DNA from 3 places in the Klebsiella sp. GFKo11 genome. Region 1 is predicted to be linked to each of the others. Evidence: predicted binding sites of a transcription regulator. Region 1 holds the regulator's gene; each other region holds the start of a gene.
What was found. Region 1 encodes Fur, which represses iron uptake genes when iron is present. Its sites were predicted from a motif close to ATAATAATGAGAACNACTATCAA; they were not measured.

Region 1 (3,183 bases):
CTATAAAGTTGCCGATGTTCTCGACCTGCGCCTGGAAGGAACCTGGGTTAAAGCCGATGGTCAGCAGGGCTACTTCCTGCAACGTATGACGCCGACTTACGCCTCATCTAACGGTCGTCTCGATGTCTGGTGGGATAACCGCTCTGACTTCAACGCCAACGGTGAAAAAGCGGTGTTCTTCGGGGCGATGTATGACATGAAGAACTGGAATATGCCGGGTTGGGCCTTCGGCGCGTCCTACGTTTATGCATGGGATGCAAAACCAGGAAAAATGTCTTCTCCTGATGCTTACTACAACCCTGACAAACGTCTGGAAGAGTCAGCCTACAGCCTGGATGCGATGTACACCGTACAGGAAGGACGTGCGAAGGGTACGCTGTTTAAACTGCACTTTACTCAATACGACAACCACTCCGATATCCCAAGCTGGAGCGGCGGCTACGGCAACATCTTCCAGGATGAGCGCGACGTGAAGTTCATGGTTATTGCTCCATTCACCATTTTCTGATGCCAGTGCGGCGGGCATGAGCCTGCCGCAATTTCCCGAGGTCGATTATGAAGAAGCTATTGCTTGTCGCTATTATGGCGGCAGGTCTGGTTGCCTGCACGCAGTCGCCAGCGCCGAAAGAGGATTCAAAGTTAAAAGATGCCTACAGCGCCTGTATTAATACTGCTGAAGGTAACCCAGATAAAGTCGAAGCCTGCCAGAGCGTATTAGACGTTCTGAAGCAAGAGAAGCAGCATCAGCAGTTCGCCACCCAGGAAAGCGTGCGAGTACTGGATTACCAGCAATGTATCCAGGCGCGTAAAACCGGTAACGATCAGGCTGTACAGTCGCGCTGTGACCAGATTTGGAAAGAGATTCGTAGCAACAACACGAAACCCTGATTTTTACTTTTCGTAGCCATAAAAAAAGCCAACCATCAGGTTGGCTTTTTGCTGCTTACGCAACGGGGAATTACTTTTCCACCGCGTCGTGGGCATGTTCATCTTCGCGGCAATCGCCTTCTGCACAGTGACCGTACAGGTACAGGCTGTGGTTGGTGAGGCGAATACCGTGTCGGGAGGCAATCTCACGCTGACGAGCTTCAATTGAGTCATCGCTAAATTCGATCACTTTGCCGCAATCGAGGCAAATCAGGTGATCATGATGATGCTGCTGCGTCAGTTCGAAAACGGATTTACCACCTTCGAAATTATGACGAGTGACGATGCCGGCGTCGTCGAACTGGTTCAGTACGCGGTAGACGGTGGCCAGGCCAATCTCTTCACCCATATCAATCAGGCGTTTATATAAGTCTTCCGCACTGACATGATGGTTATCCGGTTCCTGCAGGACTTCCAGGATTTTTAATCGTGGAAGTGTTACTTTCAGGCCAGCCTTCTTTAATGCGGTATTGTTGTCAGTCATGCGGAATCTGTCCTGTTGCTAAACGATCTACTTCCATCAGCGGAAGTAATACAGAGAATCACCCGATGTAATGCGTCTCATTATAGAACTGCCATGGTGAAATGAAAACTGCAAGCATCGGGCCTTGTATGCTGTCAAAAACGAGGCACTGGCTACAAAGTGCTTCACGTGACCTCGTTAAATCAGAGGACATTGTACAGATATGTGATTAAAAGTTAAAAACTTGTAGCTATAACTTTGATTGCTTTTATCTATTAATTCGGCGAAATCTGACGATAACGCCGTTTAGACTCAGGCATTCTTGATTTCTTCGAGGTGCAGCTCTTCAGAAATCTGTTTTACCCATTTTTCCACGCGTTCGTTAGTCAGTTCTGGCTGACGGTCTTCGTCGATGGCCAGACCCACGAAGTGGTCATCATCTGCCAGACCTTTAGATGCTTCGAAATGATATCCAGCAGTCGGCCAGTGACCAACGATAGTGGCGCCGCGCGGTTCGATGATGTCGCGAATGGTACCCAGCGCATCACAGAAGTATTCAGCGTAGTCTTCCTGATCACCGCAGCCAAACAGCGCGACCAGTTTGCCGTCGAAATCGACTTCTTCCAGCGTCGGGAAGAAATCATCCCAGTCACACTGTGCTTCACCGTAGTACCAGGTTGGAATGCCGAGCAGCAGAATATCGTGAGCTTGCAGATCTTCTTTGCTGCTCTTGGCAATGTCGCGAACATCAGCAACATCTTTACCAAGCTGCTTTTGAATCATTTTTGCAATATTTTCGGTGTTGCCGGTGTCGCTGCCAAAAAAGATGCCGATGATTGCCATGAGTAAAATAACCTCTTGAAACTTAATGATGTGGTAGGGACTTAAATGCCCACAGATAGGGGCAATGATAGCAGAACTAAGAAGGGCGCGGAAACAGCAATCACGCCCGACTGCACACTCTGCTACATGAAAGCTTATTTTTTGAGGGTTTTAGGCTTTATCCTGGCTGCGCAGGGCCGCCAGTTGGTTCATCAGCATCTCTTCAATCAGATCGCTGCGGTTCATGTTGCGGGCTTCGGCCAGCTCATTGAGCGCATCAACCGCATCGGCATTGAGCTTCAGCTCAACGCGCTTCAAACCGCGAACTTTATCGCGCTTGAGCTGATTGCGTTTGTTGATACGCAGCTGTTCGTCGCGTGAAAGCGGATTGGTTTTCGGTCTACCCGGCCGACGCTCGGTTGCGAACAAATCTAATGTCGTACGGTCCGTTTGTTCTTTTGCCATGATTCAGAGTGACTTCGGGGGAAACAAGCTGTCGGGCATAGCCGACGCAGATAGCCCGCCATAATACATCAGGCGAGGGGCTGCGCCAACGACCGCGGGCATTCTGCCGCGCGGTCGGGCAGATTTTAGCCAGTTACGCGGCTATGGAGGTCAAATAACGGCGTATTGCCCGTAAAACGGCCTCTGGTTTTTCTGCATGTACCCAATGTCCGGCTCCGGCAATCACATGGGCCCGCGCCTGGGGGAATTGAGCCAGCAGAGCCTCACGGTAGGCATCGGTTACGTAGGGTGAGTTACCGCCGGGGATAAACTGCGCCGGATGCGGCCAGGCGGGGATGGTTTGCCAGCCGACGATATTGTCATATTGCTCCCACAATACCGGCACGTTAAACCGCCACTGACCGTCCACAAAGGATTTCAGCAGGAACTGAATGACGCTTTCTTCATGAAGGTGTTCGCGCATAACCGTCGCTGCATGCTGGCGAGTGGCCGCGTGGGCGTCGGTC
Region 2 (3,183 bases), 2.5 Mb from region 1:
TTATTTTATAGACGAAATGGTTACTCCTCATACCCATTACGATTGATGGGAGAGTGTAACCGTTCTTACATAGTTCCCCAATTGGGAACATTGTTTGATAGCCAGTTTCGCTATCAGGGTTCATATCGAACCGGCCGTCAACTTTGACAGGCCCGCGCATTATACGCAAATTCAGCCGCAACGCAAGCATTGTCTAGTAATTCATCACTGGCTTCTGAGAGCAGGGATCATCATGTTCAGCAACGCTGTGAAATGCAGGCAAATACATCTGATGACTACTTCCATTGCACATTATTGGCCTTTGCTACATGAACGACTTCTCAGCACCCTCACTACTACAGCCATATCACAGGAACTATCCATGTTCATCACTTCCTCAATATTTATTATTTTGTACTGTGGGTTATCGCTCATGCTCTGTTGGTGCGACTACCGAAGTGGTCTGCTTCCAGATCGATTTACCTGCCCCCTACTCTGGGTTGGTTTGCTTTATCATCTATATTTATCAGAAAGTACTCTTTCAAGCGCAGTATGGGGGGCGATCGCTGGCTATGTGTCCTTTGCTACTATCTACTGGTTATACAGAGGACTGCGCGGATATGAAGGCATCGGTTACGGTGACGTTAAATTTCTGGCCGCTCTTGGGGCCTGGCATGGATGGAGCGTATTACCTAAACTAGTGCTTATTGCAACCATACTCGCATGTGTCACACTTGGGATGAAGATCATAGCGGGAAGAAAAAGGCAGGTATTATACAACCCGCTGCCTTTTGGCCCTTTTCTGGCAGCAGCGGGTCTTTGGTGTGGATGGCAGACGCTTATTAGTCCGCCACCTTAATTTGTGACTGAAGATAATTCTGTAGGCCAATTTTACCGATTAAGTCGAGCTCAGTTTCCAACCAATCAATGTGGCTTTCTTCGTCTGTAAGGATCTCAATTAGCATATCGCGGCTGACGTAGTCATAGACACTATCGGCATAGGCAATAGCTTCTCGCAAATCTTTAGCCCCTTCCAGTTCCAACCGTAAATCAGATTGCAGCATCTCCTCGACATCCTCGCCGATGCGCAGTTTGCCAAGATCTTGTAGGTTAGGGATTCCTTCGAGAAACAAAATACGCTCGATATACTTATCGGCATGTTTCATTTCATCAATGGATTCGTGGTATTCGACATCGTTGAGGCGCATCAGGCCCCAGTTCTTAAACATTCTCGCGTGGAGAAAGTATTGATTAATTGCGACAAGCTCATTTCCCAATAATTTATTGAGATAAGTTATGATTTTGACATCACCTTTCATTATATAGTCCCTCCGCTTCCACTTATTGAAGCGTAGTTCGACCTATAGAGATGTCAAAAAAAGCAGGAGGGCTTCAGGCAATCTCTTGATATTCTGGCATGCGAGTTAATTCATCTTCCATAATTTCTCGAGCTGCGCGAATGCACTTACCGCATTGATTTCCAACGGGAATAAATTTTCTTAGTTGTTGAAAAGACTGGGGGTGGAATTGACGCACAGCCTGACGAATTTTTTTATCGTTTACACCATTACACAGACAAACGTACATACAGACTCCCGTTCAACTTATATGCAAAGTGTAAATGAGAATAGTTATGATTACAATAGCCTGTTTATTAAATATACGCCTGCACTAATTTCTGTAAACAATCTCCCTCGTTAACTCAAATAGTCGACAGCAAAAAGGGCGCCTAAGCGCCCTTTTCTAATTCAGAACTAATAATTAGCCCAGAACTTTAGCAACAACGCCCGCGCCAACGGTACGGCCGCCTTCACGGATTGCGAAACGCAGACCGTCGTCCATTGCGATTGGGTGGATCAGGGTAACAACCATTTTGATGTTGTCGCCCGGCATAACCATCTCTACGCCTTCCGGCAGTTCGATGGTGCCAGTCACGTCAGTTGTACGGAAGTAGAACTGCGGACGATAGCCTTTGAAGAACGGAGTATGACGACCGCCTTCATCTTTGGACAGAATATAAACTTCAGATTCGAATTTGGTGTGCGGCTTGATTGAACCCGGCTTAGCCAGTACCTGACCACGTTCGATTTCTTCACGTTTGATACCACGCAGCAGAACACCTACGTTCTCACCAGCACGGCCTTCGTCCAGCAGTTTGCGGAACATTTCAACGCCGGTACAGGTAGACTTCGCAGTCTCTTTGATACCAACGATTTCAACTTCTTCGCCAACTTTAACAATACCACGCTCTACACGGCCGGTAACAACGGTACCACGACCGGAGATGGAGAATACGTCTTCGATAGGCAGCAGGAACGGCTTGTCAATCGCACGCTCTGGTTCCGGGATGTAAGAATCCAGGAAGCCAGCCAGTTCGATGATTTTCGCTTCCCACTCTGCTTCGCCTTCCAGCGCTTTCAGAGCAGAACCACGAACGATCGGAGTGTCGTCGCCCGGGAAATCGTACTGAGACAGAAGTTCACGAACTTCCATTTCGACCAGTTCCAGCAGCTCTTCGTCATCAACCATGTCGCATTTGTTCAGGAACACGATGATGTACGGAACGCCTACCTGACGACCCAGCAGGATGTGCTCACGAGTCTGCGGCATCGGGCCGTCAGTCGCAGCAACAACCAGGATCGCGCCATCCATCTGCGCAGCACCGGTGATCATGTTTTTAACATAGTCGGCGTGGCCCGGGCAGTCTACGTGTGCGTAGTGGCGAGTCGGGGTGTCATATTCAACGTGAGAAGTGTTGATGGTGATACCACGAGCTTTTTCTTCCGGCGCGTTATCGATCTGGTCGAATGCGCGAGCAGCACCGCCGTAGGTTTTAGCCAGTACGGTAGTGATTGCAGCGGTCAGAGTAGTTTTACCATGGTCAACGTGGCCGATAGTACCGACGTTGACGTGCGGTTTTGTACGTTCAAATTTTTCTTTAGACACGGCTATATTCCTTACTATAGTGCTCTCCCCTTCAGGAGAGAGCACGGGACTTTGGTTTTAACCCTGCGGCTTATTTACCACGGGCTTCGATTACGGCCTGAGCAACGTTATTCGGCGCATCATCATACTTCAGGAACTCCATAGAGTAAGAAGCACGACCTTTGGTCAGAGAACGCAGCTGAGTTGCATATCCAAACATTTCAGACAGCGGAACTTCAGCGTGAATCACAACGCCAGTCACGTTGGATTCCTGACCGC
Region 3 (3,183 bases), 1.4 Mb from region 1:
GGGCGATGCGCGCGGGGCCGGCGTTATAAGAAGCAAATGAGAACAGCGCCTTATCAAGCTGAGTCATCGGTTCATCCCCGTAATAATGGTCTATCATCCAGCGCATATATTTCACCCCCGCATGGATATTGGGATCGAGCTGCTTAATATCGCCGACCTTCAGCTCCCTACCGGTATTCGGCATCACCTGCATAACGCCAATTGCGCCAACGTGGCTCCGTACCGACTGATTAAGCCGCGATTCCTGATACCCCTGTGCGGCCATCAGCAGCCAGTCGACGTCATAGCGATCGCCGTATTTACGGAAAATTTCCACCATCGTGAGAAACTTACGTCGCTCCTTCTGCGCCGCCGCGTTTTTAACGTATTTAGCATCTTTCAGATAGCGCAGCAGGATCGTATTACCCAGCTTGCTGCCCTGGCTGTTTTCTTTGATGAAATGATTAAGTAACGTGAGAAGCTGCGGGCTGTTGCTGCGTACCGCCCAGCCAATATTGCCCTCGTTGCGCAGAATGATGTCCTGGTGAACCTGAATTTTTGGAAAAACCTGTTTCCAGAACATCGCCTTATGGCGATCGACCACGGTCAGCGGGATAAGTCCGGCACTGAGCATCTCTATTAAATCTTCATCCTCCAGCGCTTCGGGGGCTGGTTTAATAATCACGGGCGGCAGGGACTCTTGCGCAAAGCGCGCATTGAGCGCAACCAGGCTTGCGTAATAGCTCGACGATGTGCGCACAAATACCGTCTTGCCGGAGAGTTGTTGCAGATTTTCCACTTTAGGAGAGCCAGGGCCAGAAAGCAGCAGCTCCTGAACGTGGGAATAGATAGGCGCGGTAAACGTCATTTGCTGTTGACGTTCCGGTGTGATGGTCAGGTTAGCGGCGATGATATCCCCTTTACCGGCGTTAAGCGCGCTGATGAGCTGGTCGCGGGCAACGGGAACAAAAATGATCCGCACTTTGAGATGGCGATGCTTAAGCTTCTTCTCTTTCGCTAATTTTTGATTCAGGCTGCGTTCAAACTCCATAAAAATATCGTGCGTGGCGCCGCGCTGGGTGCCTTTGTTGATAAAGAAAAAGGTTTTGCTGTAGGTGGTTAAAACCCGGATTGTTCGTCGGTCGAGCATACCCGGCAAATCGCCCTGCCATGGTTGCAACATATCCTCGACGTTAACTTCAAGGGCCTCGCGTTCGTCTGGCTCAGCGCGTGTATTTTCTGAGGCCGCGTTAACCGAACTGAAAAATAGCAGGGCGGCAAGGCAGGTCAGCCAGCCGATAAGGTATCGATATGACGACAGGGTGTTCATGGCGCGGTGCTCCGCAGGGGGATTGTTTTATTCTAGTCAATCCTGCGCAGTTAGCATGCCAGGCAGTATGTATGAGGGACTACAAATCCGGATGTTAATTATTTAACAAGATCAGTGTTTATATTGCAATAATAAAATCGAGCTTATTTAAATAATTGTGGAAATAATATGGATGAATTGTGTTTTTTTAATGTAGATATAATTCATTTGTTTAATTTTGTCATGGTATTAAATAGATTTAAATTTTTTCATCTGTCTGTTTTTGCTTTGTATTTTAATTTATTTGCATGATGAATAACTATCAACTTGATAATAAATCTCATTTCTAATAACGTGGTTCGGCACAATAATCCTATTGCGTGCTGATCGGCAAACACTATCAAAGAATAGCGTGGCGCGTTTATTTCTTCGTGTTGCCAGGGCAAAAATTTCTATTTTTGGCGTAAATTTTGAATCGATATCCCGGTATTGCATCGGGAGGGCTCTGCTTACGCCAAAACCAGAGACGTTGCCCTATGCATGGAAGTCACTGCCGTTGTTTATATGACTGATGAAGAAGGCGTGCCCCGACAGCAATAAAAGAAAACAGGGCATATTCCATGAAACACTCTTCGCACTACTCGCTGGCCGTGCTGATCCACATGGCTATCCTGGGGGTGGCGCTGCCAGCGCTGGCCGCCGAGGGCAACACTTCAGACGAAACAAAGAAATCCGATACGGCGATTGCCGCAGAAAATCATGATGAAACGATGGTCGTGACCGCGGCAACGCAGAACCTGCAAGCCCCCGGCGTATCCACTATTACCGCCGATGAAATCCGCAAGCATCCACCGGCTCGCGACGTTTCAGAACTGATTCGAACCCAACCGGGCGTCAACCTTACCGGCAACTCCACCAGCGGCCAGCGCGGTAATAACCGCCAGGTCGATATTCGCGGTATGGGACCGGAGAACACGCTGATTCTGGTAGACGGTAAACCGGTGACCAGCCGTAACTCCGTGCGCTATGGCTGGCGCGGAGACCGTGATACGCGCGGTGATACCAGTTGGGTTCCGGCAGAAATGATCGACCATATCGATGTCATTCGCGGCCCTGCGGCGGCCCGCTACGGTAATGGCGCAATGGGCGGGGTGGTCAATATTGTCACTAAACCGGCGACCAGCGAGTGGCATGGTGCCTGGAATACCTATATGAACGCTCCTCAGCACCGTAAAGAGGGGTCGACGAAGCGCACGAACTTTAGCCTCAACGGCCCGCTGTCGGATGAGGTTAGCTTTAATTTATGGGGCAACCTGAGCAAAACGCAGGCCGACGCCCAGGATATTAACTCCGGCCACGAAGCGGCACGAACCGGTACCTATGCGGGCTCTTATCCAGCGGGACGTGAAGGCGTAGAGAACAAAGATATCCACGGCAAACTGCGCTGGGAGTTTGCGCCGATGCAGGCGCTGGAGTTCGAAACCGGCTACAGCCGCCAGGGTAATCTGTATGCTGGCGACACGCAAAATACCAACACCAGCACGCTGGTGAAAAGTATGTACGGCAAAGAGACTAACCGCCTATATCGGCAGACTTACGGGGTGACGTGGACCGGCGGCTGGGATAATGGCGTGACCAGCAATACCTATGCTCAATATGAGCACACCCGTAACTCGCGCATGAACGAGGGGCTGGCGGGCGGAACGGAAGGGATCTTCTCCGGAAGCGAATTCTCCGATATCGACCTGTCGGATGTGCTATTGCACAGCGAGGTGAATATTCCGTTTACCTTCGGGTTTGAGCAAAACCTGACGCTGGGGACCGAGTGGAACCAGCAGCGGATGAAAGATGGCGTATCGACGACCCAGTCTCTCTCTTATGGCTCTATTGACGGC

Region 2: the regulator Fur is predicted to act here: its motif matches at 1,601-1,623, upstream of bfd (bacterioferritin-associated ferredoxin).
Region 3: the regulator Fur is predicted to act here: its motif matches at 1,616-1,638, upstream of AC07P6_RS28325 (TonB-dependent siderophore receptor).

What each region holds. Positions count from the first base shown of each region.
Region 1 covers NZ_CM151369.1:4,458,453-4,461,635, reverse strand. The annotation lists gene chiP (chitoporin ChiP) at 1-508, shown strand, start outside; gene AC07P6_RS21625 (ChiQ/YbfN family lipoprotein) at 556-888, shown strand; gene fur (ferric iron uptake transcriptional regulator) at 959-1,411, opposite strand; gene fldA (flavodoxin FldA) at 1,703-2,233, opposite strand; gene ybfE (LexA regulated protein) at 2,384-2,677, opposite strand; gene ybfF (esterase) at 2,811-3,183, opposite strand, start outside.
Region 2 covers NZ_CM151369.1:544,242-547,424, reverse strand. The annotation lists gene AC07P6_RS02515 (prepilin peptidase) at 362-838, shown strand; gene bfr (bacterioferritin) at 822-1,298, opposite strand; gene bfd (bacterioferritin-associated ferredoxin) at 1,372-1,566, opposite strand; gene tuf (elongation factor Tu) at 1,741-2,925, opposite strand; gene fusA (elongation factor G) at 2,996-3,183, opposite strand, start outside.
Region 3 covers NZ_CM151369.1:5,904,084-5,907,266, reverse strand. The annotation lists gene AC07P6_RS28330 (MltF family protein) at 1-1,309, opposite strand, end outside; gene AC07P6_RS28325 (TonB-dependent siderophore receptor) at 1,909-3,183, shown strand, end outside.